3 regions of the Exiguobacterium sp. SH1S21 genome follow, and region 3 is predicted to be linked to each of the others. Evidence: riboswitches for the same ligand, from Rfam matches in the RefSeq annotation. Region 3 holds a riboswitch; each other region holds the start of a gene.
The links. A riboswitch is a leader RNA that binds a small molecule or an ion and turns the genes downstream of it on or off. The one in region 3 is predicted to bind S-adenosylmethionine.
Positions count from the first base shown of each region.

Region 1: it holds a riboswitch for S-adenosylmethionine, as region 3 does, so the genes downstream of both, EVJ24_RS02610 (2,3-diketo-5-methylthiopentyl-1-phosphate enolase) here and EVJ24_RS07805 (MetQ/NlpA family ABC transporter substrate-binding protein) in region 3, are expected to answer to the same signal.
Region 2: it holds a riboswitch for S-adenosylmethionine, as region 3 does, so the genes downstream of both, EVJ24_RS13705 (Na+/H+ antiporter NhaC family protein) here and EVJ24_RS07805 (MetQ/NlpA family ABC transporter substrate-binding protein) in region 3, are expected to answer to the same signal.

Region 1 is NZ_SJUY01000001.1:532,083-536,292, forward strand. It holds gene mtnA (S-methyl-5-thioribose-1-phosphate isomerase) at 1-377, opposite strand, end outside; gene mtnK (S-methyl-5-thioribose kinase) at 374-1,528, opposite strand; SAM riboswitch class I at 1,610-1,712, opposite strand; SAM riboswitch class I at 1,918-2,020, shown strand; gene EVJ24_RS02610 (2,3-diketo-5-methylthiopentyl-1-phosphate enolase) at 2,093-3,247, shown strand; gene EVJ24_RS02615 (2-hydroxy-3-keto-5-methylthiopentenyl-1-phosphate phosphatase) at 3,244-3,894, shown strand; gene EVJ24_RS02620 (methylthioribulose 1-phosphate dehydratase) at 3,891-4,210, shown strand, end outside.
Region 2 is NZ_SJUY01000012.1:11,621-15,830, reverse strand. It holds T-box leader at 1-146, opposite strand, end outside; gene EVJ24_RS13710 (GGDEF domain-containing protein) at 303-1,982, shown strand; SAM riboswitch class I at 2,081-2,176, shown strand; gene EVJ24_RS13705 (Na+/H+ antiporter NhaC family protein) at 2,248-3,531, shown strand; gene EVJ24_RS13700 (TVP38/TMEM64 family protein) at 3,568-4,200, opposite strand.
Region 3 is NZ_SJUY01000004.1:188,303-192,512, forward strand. It holds gene EVJ24_RS07795 (methionine ABC transporter permease) at 1-19, opposite strand, end outside; gene EVJ24_RS07800 (methionine ABC transporter ATP-binding protein) at 1-1,025, opposite strand, end outside; gene EVJ24_RS07805 (MetQ/NlpA family ABC transporter substrate-binding protein) at 1,035-1,856, opposite strand; SAM riboswitch class I at 1,934-2,037, opposite strand; gene EVJ24_RS07810 (iron-containing alcohol dehydrogenase) at 2,079-3,095, opposite strand; gene EVJ24_RS07815 (aminotransferase class I/II-fold pyridoxal phosphate-dependent enzyme) at 3,092-4,210, opposite strand, start outside.

The DNA of each region.
Region 1 (4,210 bases), on a different contig from region 3:
AACAGCGCGATGGCCCGATGTTTGATGTCGGTCGCGATCCTTTCAAAGTCGCCGCCGACGTTCAGCCTGAGAAGTGACTCGATCACGTTTTGAAGATTGACCGCCGTCGGTCGCGTCGCGATCAATCGACGGCCGACGAGGTCAAGCCGGCGTGTGAAGTCCGGGTCATCTTGGAGCCGGATCGCTTCTTTCGCGAGCACAAATGCGCCGAAATAGGCGATGGCCGGCGCACCTCGGACTTGCAACGTCTCGATAGCGTGTTCCGCCTGTTCGAGCGTCGCGATCGTCACGTACCGCTCTTCATGGGGCAGTAACGTTTGGTCTAAAATGACGAGCTCGTCCCGGGACGGTTCGAAGCGAATGTTTTGGACTGTCATACGCGTACCCCCGCTAACAGCGTCACTAATTCATCGATCGAACGGATATCATGGCGCTGTTTAATGAGCGTCGTGCCGAGCGTGAGCGCTTCCCGTTTCCGCTCGAGCCGGACCGTTTCCGGTAACGTCTCGAGGTCATTGACTCCGGCGAGGCCGATGGCGCGGCGAATCAGCTCACATCCGGCATAGCCGATCGTGTCGCTAAAGATGGTTTGAAGTAGCTCATCGACGAACCCGTCCGTGTTGAACGGTTCGACCGCCGTCTCAAACTTCGTCCGGAACGTCTTTTCAAACGTCTCCCATACCGTCAATACGTCGGTGAACCGCTCGAACCGTTTGAGTGTGTCATGGAACGTCGATAGCGTCAAATGGGCGACGATTTGCCCGATGTCAAAACCGAACGGACCGTAAAAAGCGAACTCCGGATCGATGACTTTCGTCTCTTGTTGCGTCGCAAAGATGCTACCTGTATGTAAGTCCCCGTGCAAGAGCGCGTCATGTTTCGTGACGAAACCGACTTTCAGTTTCGTGACCTCCACTTTCAATTTCAGGTCACCCCAAAGCGCTTCGACGTCCGGACGGAGCGCGGTTTCGATGTTGTTCGACTCGGCATCTTTGTACGGATCGGTGAAGATCAGTTTTTCAGTGATATCGCATAGTTCCGGGTTGTAGTAATCCCGTTCTTTCCGCTTCTTCTCGATCGGGCCGGCCGCATAGTCGGACGTCTCAAACAACGTCTGTCCTAAAAACTCACCGATGTGACGGGCGAGTTCAGGATACGCTTTCCCTTCCAAATAGCCCGTCCGGACGATATCAAAGTCGGACAGGTCCTCTAAAATCGTGTAGGCGAGCGTCCGGTCACTGCCGAGAACGACCGGGACGAAACGCGGGACGACACTGGCGAATTCGCGCAACGCGAGCTGCTCGATCCACGCCCGTTCAAGTGTGAGCGGCCAACTCTCGCCGACGACTTTCGCATACGGTAGCGCCTGCTTGACGATGAGGCTCGTTTCGCCTTGGCGGATGCGGAAGACGAGGTTCAAGTTGCCGTCCCCGATCTCCTCGCAATGCGCGATGCCCCCGTCTTCGAGTAACCCTAACGTTCTGACGTGCTCGACGACTGTCTGTTCTGTAAATGGTTGATAAGCCATGTCTGTTTCCCCTTTCGGTATATTCCCCACAAAAAAAGCCCCTTTCTCCGCGAGAAAGAGGCACAGCCGTAACGGTTGTTCCTCTCATCTGTCAGACGTATGTCTGGTGGATGTAGCACCGTGCCTACTGGTCGGTTGCTGCGGCGTCATGGGGCCAATTCCCTCTGCCAACTCGCGATAAGAGTGTCATATTCGATTGTGTGAACTTGTTGTGATGAATGTTACTTACTCGAGCACCAAGTTGTCAACGACAATTTTCTGGAGCAACGGTCACTTTTTTTATGCATATATGGTAACAACGAACTCAAACTTTTTTTCTCAAAAAAAGGAATTGACGAACCGGATATTGTGTGACAAAATTCAATTAAATTTCACAACTTCAAAATACATTCTTATCAAGAGCAGACGGAGGGGACAAGCCCGATGATGTCGCAGCAACCGACCCGATTGGGCACGGTGCTAATTCTTGCAGCGTAAGCTGAGAGATAAGAGTTCATTTTTTTATGATGACCTCTTGCCTCGGCATGGGGTCATTTTTTTGTTTGACCGGAAGGAGGAACGAACATGAGTATTACTGCCACATATGAAATCAGCCGGACGGACCGCGTCGCGACTGTCGCCGAGAAAATCGCCCTCGAACTGACCGTCGGCACGTGGACGGAACTGCCTCACCTAGAACAAGAACAATTAAAGGCGTATCGAGGCGAGGTCGTCTCAACGACGCACACGGAAACGACGAGCCGCTTCACGATCCGTTATCCGCTCCATAACGTCACGTCCGACTTCTCATCCATCTTGACGACGACGTTCGGGAAATTATCGCTCGATGACTCGGTCCGCTTGATCGACTTGACGTTACCCGAAACGCTTGCGCCTGAATTTCCCGGAGCAAAGTTCGGTGTTCAAGGCGTTCGTGAGTCGCTCGACGTCCATGATCGCCCGCTCGTCATGAGCATCTTTAAAGGGATCATCGGTCGTGATTTACGCTTCTTAGAACAGCAACTTCGAGACCAGCTCGCCGGCGGCATCGACATCGTCAAAGACGATGAGATTTTATACGACAACCCGCTCACTCCGTCGCTTGAACGAGCTAAAATCGGGGCGGCCGTCATCCAAGAACAGTTCGAAACGACCGGAAAACGTTCGCTCTATGCCATCACGCTCAGCGGTCCGGTGTTCGGGCTGCGTGACCAAGCGCTCCGCTTGATCGAGGCGGGCGCGACGGCACTGTTGTTCAACGTCTATACGTACGGGCTCGACACACTCCGTGAACTTGCGAAAGACCCGGAAATCAATGTCCCGATCTTGGCACATCCGGCGTTCGCCGGAGCGTTGACCGGCTCGATCAGCCACTCGCTCTTACTCGGAAAGTTGATTCGCCTCGCGGGGGCCGACTTGACGCTGTTCCCGTCCCCGTATGGTTCACTCGCGACACCGCCCGATGAGGCGTTCGCGATTCGTGACATTAGCGTTCGGCCGCACTGGACGAAACCGATTCTCCCGGTCCCGTCGGCCGGTATTCATCCGGGGCTCGTTCCGGACATCATCCGTGACTTCGGCACAGACGTCGTCATCAACGCCGGCGGCGGTATCCACGGTCACCCAGACGGCGCGGCCGCCGGGGCCCAGGCGTTCCGACAAGCGATTGCGCAAGTGTTGGGCGTGGCGAGCCAGACGAACGAGCTCGAGGCCGCGCTAAAGGCGTGGTCAAAACAATGACGATTCACATCTTGTGTGACTTCGACGGGACGATCACCGCCGAGGACAACATCATCGCTTTGATGCGGGCGTTCGCACCGCCCGAATGGCACGCGCTAAAAGACGACGTGCTCGCTCAAGACATCTCGATCCGCTCCGGGGTCGGGCAGATGTTCCGACTGTTGCCGAGCGCTGACGCCTCGGCGTACCACGACTACTTGCTGGACCGCATCACCTTGCGCCCAGGTTTCCCAGCATTTTTGGAAGAGATCCGAGAACATGGCTGGAAGTTCGACGTCGTCAGCGGCGGCATGGACTTTTTCGTGCACCCGATCTTGCAAGAACACGTCGCGCCGGACCACATCTACTGTAACGTCGCCGACTTCTCAGCCGAAACGGTACGCGTCGACTGGCCCTACGCCTGTGACGCGCATTGTACGAATGATTGTGGTTGCTGCAAACCGACAATCGCCCGGACGATCGTCGATCCCGTTGATCGCTTGATCGTCATCGGTGACTCGGTGACCGACTTCGAGATCGCCAAACGGGCCGATTTCGTCTACGCCCGTGGGCAACTCATCACGCTCTGTGAGGCAGAAGGTGTCGCCCACGCCCCGTTCGAGACGTTCGACGACATCACCCATCACATGAAGGAGGTGCACGTATGAGCGTGACCGCACGTTGGCTTGAACTCGCCGACATTAAAGACGAACTCGCCGCGCGCGACTGGTTCCCCGGAACGAGTGGCAATTTGGCGATTCGTGTCTCCGACGACCCGCTGACTTTCCTCGTCACGGCGAGCGGACGCGATAAACGAAAACGGACCACGGACGATTTCGTCCTCGTCGACGCGGCCGGTCGCTTGCTTGGCGAACAAACTGGCAAACCGTCCGCTGAGACGCTGCTACACGTCGAGGTGTTCAACAAGACCGCGGCGACGTGTTCACTCCATGTGCACACGGTCGACAACAACGTCATCTCCGA
Region 2 (4,210 bases), on a different contig from region 3:
ATAACGGGGGGCCCCCGGCTACGCCTACTCGCTTCGGATAGCATCTCAAAAGTGCGTTTCGCGATGTTTGTCAGCCTAGGCTCTCACCAATCCCTAGGTCGCTTTGTTGACTAAACGATCGTTACTCTCTTTTTCATCGACTTTCGTCTATGTGGTTGAAAAGCAACTTCATTATAGAGGATATTTGATGTAGACTCAATGCTAGAATTCAGCCATTATGATGAATAGGCAGGACTCGGGCGCAACCGTGCCGAATCTCCTACCATACATATGAGAAGACTTTTCCCACACAGGAGGGAACTATGAATCATTTTCGCAAGATGTCCGTCCTCGGTTGGAGCATTTGGAGTTTGATCGTTTTACTGACCATCACTTTGTTTACAACCGGTGTCCTTGATGTTCCGGCGATCGAGCCGCTTCCGTTCATCTTGATCGCGCTGCTCGTCATCATTTTCCAAATGGACTCGATTGAACGGAAAGGCGTCTATTTCACGTTTTCAGAAAGCATCGTCCTCATCATCTTTTTATTCTTTGATTTTGAGACGGCGCTCCTCGTCAACCAAATTGGACTCCTCGTCTTTCAGTTCGCCAACTTAAAACCGCGCGTCGCGCTCCGCCGCTTCCGGTTCACTTATCCTTGGAACGCGATCACGTCATTTTTAGAAATCGCCATCCCGGCAAGTGTTTACTTGGCACTCGGCGGTGAGACCGGTCTTGGCTTCTATTCGCAGGATTCGTTTGTCCCGCTCCTTGGTCTGATCAGCGCCATCATCTTGAACACGATTGTCCAAAAATATCAAGTCGGCTGGTGGTTCCGCGTTGATATTCCGGTCCGAGATTTTCTGAACATCGCTTTTTACACATATATCGTCAGTTTCGTCTTCATCTTTGCCGCGTCGTTTTTCCGTGAGACAAACTTGCTCGTCGTCAGCAGCATTGCGGCCGCCCTCACGTTCTTTATTAAGCGGTTGATGATTCAAAAAGGGCGCCAAGACGCGTTCAAGTCATTGATCGAACAGTACGATGAAGCGAAAGAGGCCGTCTCCCTATCTCAAAGCGAGGCCCAGGCGATTGAAGTGTTCTTGAGTCAATGTGAACGCCTCAACCAATATGATAAAGGGTTTGTCGAGTTCGTCCTGTTCGACCGAACGCTCTATTTCGATTTGTTGACGCGACAGCCGATCGACCGTCCGCTCGTCTTCGACTTGATGGATGCGCGCCATCCACACGCCAAGTCTGTCGATTATGAGATGCGCTTCGAATGGGACGCAGCGTTGTCAGATGCGTTTCATGACGATTACCACAGCTTCATCTCGGTCCAGTCAGAAGAGATTGACGGGATTCGGACACGTATCGTCATGATCGGTGAACACGTCTATGGCTATCCGCCCATCATTCAAAACGAGATGGTAAAACTGTTGAAATCGTTCAACCGAACGATCAGCCGATGCCACGAACGCGACCGCCTATACACGGAAAGCCGCACCGATAGCTTGACGCTGCTCGCCAACGCGCGCGCGTTCTACGAGTATGGGATTCAACAAATCTCGGACGGCTCGATGTACCCGATCTCGGTCGCGATGCTCGACATCGACTTCTTTAAAAAAATCAATGACACGCACGGTCACCAAGTCGGAGACAACGTGCTCCAAGAGTTCGGGCGGCGAATCCGGCAAGTGCTCCGGACCGATGACTTTGCGGCCCGTTACGGGGGCGAGGAGTTCATCTTGCTGCTCAATCATTGCGACGTCGACCAAGCCGTCGATATCGCCGAACGGATTCGGCAGAAGATTGAAGATAAGCCGTTCCGTGTCGATGGGGTCGATATTCCCGTGACCGCCTCGATCGGTGTCGATACGATTCAAGCGTTCGGCGACAAACGGCTTGACGATACGATCCGTAACGCTGACCGGGCTCTTTACGTCGGCGGCAAGTACGCCGGTCGTAACCGCGTCGCCCATTACAACTTTTTGACGACATGACTTCCCCCCGCGTCCACTGGCGCAGGGGGATTTCTGTTGACAACCCGATTTGAAACAGGTACGTTAGGAAACGTGTCTAACAACTACATCATGACGACTTTTTATCAAGAGAGACGGAGGGACTGGCCCTTAGATGTCTCGGCAGCGGGTAACCTGTGCCAAATCCAGCGAGCGTTCTGCTCGAAAGATGAAAAGGGTGTCTCTTACAGAGAGAGCCTTTTTCGGAAGGCTCTTTTTTTCTATTCTTTGAAATGAGGTGAATCGATTGGAACAACCAACAGCTAACAAATGGGCGCTCTTGCCCTTGCTCGTCTTCCTCGTCTTCTTCATCGGGGCGGGTATTTATTATGGCGACTTTTACAAGTTCCCGGTGCTGATCGCGGCGTTGATCGCTTTAATTGTCGCTGCGATGATGACGAAAGGAAGCGTCACTCAGACCGTTGAGCGCATCGCCCAAGGTGCCGGCAATCCAGGCATCTTGATCATGATATTCATCTTCCTGCTCGCCGGCGCGTTCTCGAGCGTCGCCGGTGCAATCGGTGCGATTGACGCGACGGTCAACGCGGCCTTGACGTTCCTGCCGCCGTCACTCTTACTGAGCGGACTGTTCGTCATCGCTGCTTTCATCTCGATGGCGATGGGCACATCGACCGGTACGATTGCCGCGCTCGCCCCGATCGCGCTCGGCATCCATCAAGAGAGCGGGGTCAATATCGCAATCGCGGCCGCGGCCGTTGTCGGCGGGGCCATGTTCGGAGACAACTTGTCGTTCATCTCGGATACGACAATCGCTGCCGTAAGGACACAACGGACGAACATGCGCGACAAGTTCCGGACCAACTTTTGGATCGTGCTCCCGGCCGCAATCATCACGACCGTCCTGTTAGCCGTTCTCTCAAGCGGAGAATCGACGATTGAAGTGGCCGCGTTCGAATGGTACAAATTGATTCCGTATCTCGCCGTCATCGTCCTCGCCTTGACCGGACTGAACGTCATCCTCGTTTTGCTCGGGGGCATCGCGCTCGCTGGCATCATCGGGCTGATTGACGGAAGCTTGGCCGTCACGTCTTACGTCACGGCGATGGCCGACGGCATGATGGGCATGGCCGAGATCTCGCTCTTGACGTTATTCATGGGCGGACTCGTCGGACTCATCTCGCATAACGGTGGACTCACATATTTACGAGACGCACTCACGTCACGGATTAAACGCCGGGCTGGTGCGGAATGGAGCATCGCCGGGCTCGTCAGTGCGACGAACGTCGCGACGGCGAATAATACAATCTCGATTCTCGTAGCAGGCCCGCTTGCCGCGAATATCGCCGATACGTATGACATCGAACGGAAAAAGTCAGCGAGCGTACTCGACATCTTCTCGTGCGGGGTACAAGGACTTCTGCCTTACGGGGCGCAGCTCCTCATCGCCGCCGAGTTGACGAACACGGCGTCCCCCGCCCTCGTCCCGTATATGTTCTATCCGTTCCTCCTGTTCATTTGCGGAGGCTTGGCGATCGTTTTCAACTTCCCACGTTTCAAAAAAACCAACTAAGCAAAAATCCTCGAAGGCGGTCGCCTTCGAGGATTTTTATGTTCTCGCTTCACGTTTACGTTTGAGCTCTTCGTTCCGTTTTTTGAAGGCGCGCCGTTTGAGAAGTTCTTCGAGCCCCCGGCTGATCGCCCACAACACGAGCAAGAGCAAGCCGAGCATCGACAAGCGGAACGGGCTTTGGATGAACTCTTGCCACTGATCACCGATGACTGAGAAGATGACGACGACGAGCAGTTTCCCGAATCCGGCCGCTAATACGAACGTCCGGAGCGGCATTTGAATCAAGGCGAGTAAGTACGTGATCAAACTGACCGGGATGAACGGCAACGAATATAAGAATCCGAGCGAGATTGGACTCATATGGTTGATGCGATCGAGCCAATAGACACCCTGTTTATGTTTTTCGAGCCAACGCGTCATCGGTTTGCGGAACACGTATCGGACGGCGGCGAACACGAGGAGTGTCCCTGCCAAGCTGCCGATCCACGATAAGAGCACACCGAGCCAGAAGCCATACGTGGCCGCGTTCGCCGAGATGATCAAGACGAGCGGGAGGAACGGGAAAATCGCTTCTAGGAACGGGGCCCCGAGTCCAGCCCAAGGACCTCCCGGCAATCCTTGGAGCCATTCGATGATGTTCAATATATATTGTTGGAGTGATGTGAGCATTTCAGTTTCC
Region 3 (4,210 bases):
TTTCCCAAAACTGCAGCATGGTTCGTCACCTCCTTCACTTTGACGCCGCTCGCTTCAAGGTAGCGGACGGCTTGGTCGGTCTGTGCCTGGTCCCCGTCGAGATGGACGAGCAAGTTGCCGACGAGACCGCCTTTCAGCTTTTTGATCCCGCCCCCGATGATGTTCGGCAGCAGGCCGAACCGTTTCGTCAACTCGGCGAGGACGGCCTGTTCGGTCTGGTGACCGATGAACGACAAGTTGACGAGCGTCCCGTGCGAGCTCAACACGTCGACGACTTCTTTCGGCACGTCGAGGTTCGCTTTCAAGAAGCGGCGCGTCGTCGGATGTTGCGGGTCCGAGAAGACGTCGAGGACGTCCCCTTCCTCGACGATCTTGCCGGCGTCGATGACGGCGACCCGGTCACAGATGCGCTCGATGACTTCCATCTCATGGGTGATCAAGAAGATCGTCAGCCCGAGCTCGCGGTTGATTTCGAGCAACAGATCGAGGATCGACTCGGTCGTCTCCGGGTCGAGCGCGCTGGTCGCCTCGTCACTGAGCAGGATGTCCGGCTCGTGGGCCAAGGCCCGAGCGATGGCGACGCGCTGTTTCTGGCCGCCGGAGAGTTGCTCCGGGTAATGTTTACGGTGTTCGGTCAGTCCGACGATATCGAGATACTTGTCGACCCGCTCGCTGATCGAGCGTTTATCGAGTCCTTCTAGGCGGAGCGGGATGGCGACGTTGTCTTCGACGGTCGCCGTCTTCAGCAGGTTATAGTGCTGGAAGATCATCCCGATGCGGTGACGGAGCTTTGATAACCCTTTTTTGTCGAGCGTCGTGATGTCTTGTCCCTCGATCTCGACTTGACCTGACGTCGGCCGTTCGAGCAGATTGATCATGCGGATGAGCGTGCTCTTGCCAGCGCCGCTCCGACCGATGATGCCGAAGATTTCGCCCTTTTCAATCGTCAGCGAGACATCGTCGAGTGCCGTGACGGTCCCTTTGTTTACCGTGAACGTTTTTGAGATCTGTTTGAGTGCGATCATAGTGCCTCCTTAAAACGCCGGGACGATCGAGCCGTCGAACGTCTCTTCGATGAACGTCCGGACCTCGTCCGAGTGGTAGTAAGATTTGAGTGTCTCGACGACTTCATCGTCTTTGTTGTCGGTACGGACGACGACGTAGTTCGGGTACGGGTTGTCGACCGTGTCTTCATGGAACAAGGCGTCCTCATTGATCGATAGGCCGGCACCCATCGCGAAGTTCGTGTTGATGGCCGCGAGCGCGACTTCCGGGAGCTGGGTCGGGAGCTGTGACGCCTCGAGCTCGATGAATTCGAGGTTGAGCGGGTTCTCAGCGATGTCACGTTTCGTCGCCTTGTCCGTCAATCCTTCTTTCAAGGTGATGAGTCCGGCCGTCTCATACAGGCGCAGCGCCCGAAGTTCGTTCGCCGGGTCGTTCGGGACGGCGACTTTATCGCCCTCCTTCAACTCCTTGATGTCCGTCAGCTTGTCCGAATAGAGCCCCATCGGGAAAGCGACCGTCTTGAACACGTCGTCGATCTTATAGCCTTTGTCCGCCTTCTGCAGCTCGAGGAACGACAGCGTCTGGTAACTGTTCACGTCGAGACTGCCTTCGTCGAGTGCGGTGTTCGGCGTGTTGTAGTCGTTGAACACCTTGATGTCGAGCTCGAGGCCATCCTCGGCCGCGAGTTCTTTTACTTTCTCGGCGATCTGCTGGTGCGGTCCGCCTGTCACGCCGATCGTGAGGGCTTCTGTGCTGAGCGCTTCGCTCGCGTCCGATTGGCCGCACGCCGACAAGGCGATGGCCGCGAGTAGAGATGTTCCTACGAGTACTGTTTTCTGTTTGATGTTCATGAATGATTCCTCCTCCAAAATAAAAGCCCGCTACTCATAAAGAGTGGCGGGCACGACAAGTCAAAGACAGTCGGACACGCTCATCTCCCAGACGTTTCGTCTGTTGGAATTAGCACCATGATCATTACGATCTGGTTGCCGGGTTTCATAGGGCCAGTCCCTCCACCACTCTTGATAAGCTATCGGTCTTATTTAATTGTTATCATCTTACTTTTAATTCTTTTATTTGTAAACAGAAAATACTAAATTTTCAAAAATTATTTTCAAATAGTCAATATCGAGCGGGACGGGTGAACGTTGCAATTCGGTCTCGACCCGGACCGCCTCGACCAGTTGCGGGATGTCGGCCGGCACGAGTCCGAGCGTCTCAAGTGACGTCGGCGCGCCGATCCTGGCGAGCCACGCCTCTAAATATGGGGCGTCAGACGAGCCACGCAACCGTTCTTGGACAAGGAGGCCGAAGCCGACCTTGTCGCCATGTAAGAACGGATGGGTCGACTCGAAGCGGCTGAGCGCGTTGTGGACAGCGTGGGCGACGGCAACGCGTGTCCCGGCGTCCCCGAAACCACCGACGGCACCGCCGACGGCAAGGATGTGATCGACCGCGAACCGGGTCTCTGGCCCATACGCGGTGAAACTGGACTCACTCAAGTCGAGTTCGACGAGCCGGCCGCATTGCTCGGCCAAGGCGAGACCGGTATTGACGCCGGCATCAGGCGAACTGTCGCCGCTCAAATAGCGGGCCTCGTAAAACTTGGCGACCGTGTCGATGACGCCGGCCCGGAAGTAGTCGTACGGCGAGTCGGTCACGACCCTTGCGTCGACGATGACCCGCTCGATGACGACGCGAAACACGTCGTAGCGGTCATAGGTGCCGTGCTCGTCATAGATGACGCTGAGCGGTGTGAAGGCGGCACAGTTCGAGGCGAGCGTCGGGATGACGATCAGCGGGACACCTTGCCGGTAAGCGACGAGTTTCGCCGTGTCGACGAGCTTGCCCCCACCGACGGCAAGGAGGACGTCCACATTTTTCAAACGGAGCCGTTCGACCTCAGCGTCCGTGCATTCGCCGCCGAACAGCGATGTCGGATAGGCAGTGATCGCTGGCAGGACGCGCTTGACGACGTCAAAACCGTTCTGTCCGCGCAGCACGTGAGCACGACGGCCATCGATCAATTCATCGAGCCGCTCGAGCGCGTCATCCGCATGGTCGTACTCGAGCACGGCTTGGCGGATCATGCCCGGACCTCTTCATACGTCGCAAACAGTTTCTCGATCCGCTCGACGGCCTCGTCGATCTTCGGCTCGGCGGAGACGAGCCCGAACCGGACGTACCGCTCGCCTTCTGAGCCGAAGAAATAGCCCGGCGTCACGGCGACCCCTGCCTCGTGGAGCAGCTTATGGGAGAACGATTTGGCGTCCCCGTCCGGCACTTTCGCCCAGACGAAGAACGAGCCACTCGGGGCCGTGATGTCCCATCCGGCCTGACGTAACCCGTCGACGAGCCGGTCGCGGCGGGCCTCATACAACCGTGACAAGTCGTCCCGGAGCGAACGCGGTGACTCGAGCGCGGCGATGGCCGCCTCTTGGATGGCCGAGAACACGCTCACATGGACGTGGTCCTGGTACGTGTTGATCGCCTCGATGATGTCGCGGTTGCCGACGGCGAAAGCGACCCGCCAGCCGGACATGTTGAACGCCTTCGACATCGTATACACCTCGATGCCGATGTCTTTCGCACCCGGCGCCTGCAGGAAGCTCGGCGGGACGTGACCGTCGAAACCGATGCTGCCGTAGGCGAAGTCGTGGACGACCATGAGGTCATGCTTATTCGCGAACCTTACCGTGTCGTCAAAGAACGCGGGCGACGCGACGGCGCCGGTCGGATTGCCCGGGTAGTTCAAATACATGAGTCGCGCTCCTTGCGGATCGAGCGTCTCGTAATCAGGAAGATAGCCGTTCTCTTCCCGGAGGACGAGGTCGTGGACGACCGCTCCGGCGAGACGTGCCCCCGAGATGTAGTCCGGGTAACCCGGGTTCGGGAGCAACATGCCGTCACCCGGTTCGAGCACACATTGCGGGAGCGTGATGAGTCCCGACTTGCTGCCGATCAAGATGGCCACTTCGGTCTCGGCATCGAGCGCGACGCCGTATTCGGTCTGGTAGAATGTCGCGACCGCTTGCTTCAGGCGCGTCTGTCCCCGGAACGGGCCGTATTGGTGTGTCGCCGGGTCGAGCAGGGCCGTCTGCAGCGCCTCGCAGATCGGGGCCGGTGTCGGCAAGTCGGGCGTCCCTTGGCCGAGCCGGATGACGTCGCGGCCTGAACGCTCGAGTGCGGCGACTTCAGCGGCGAG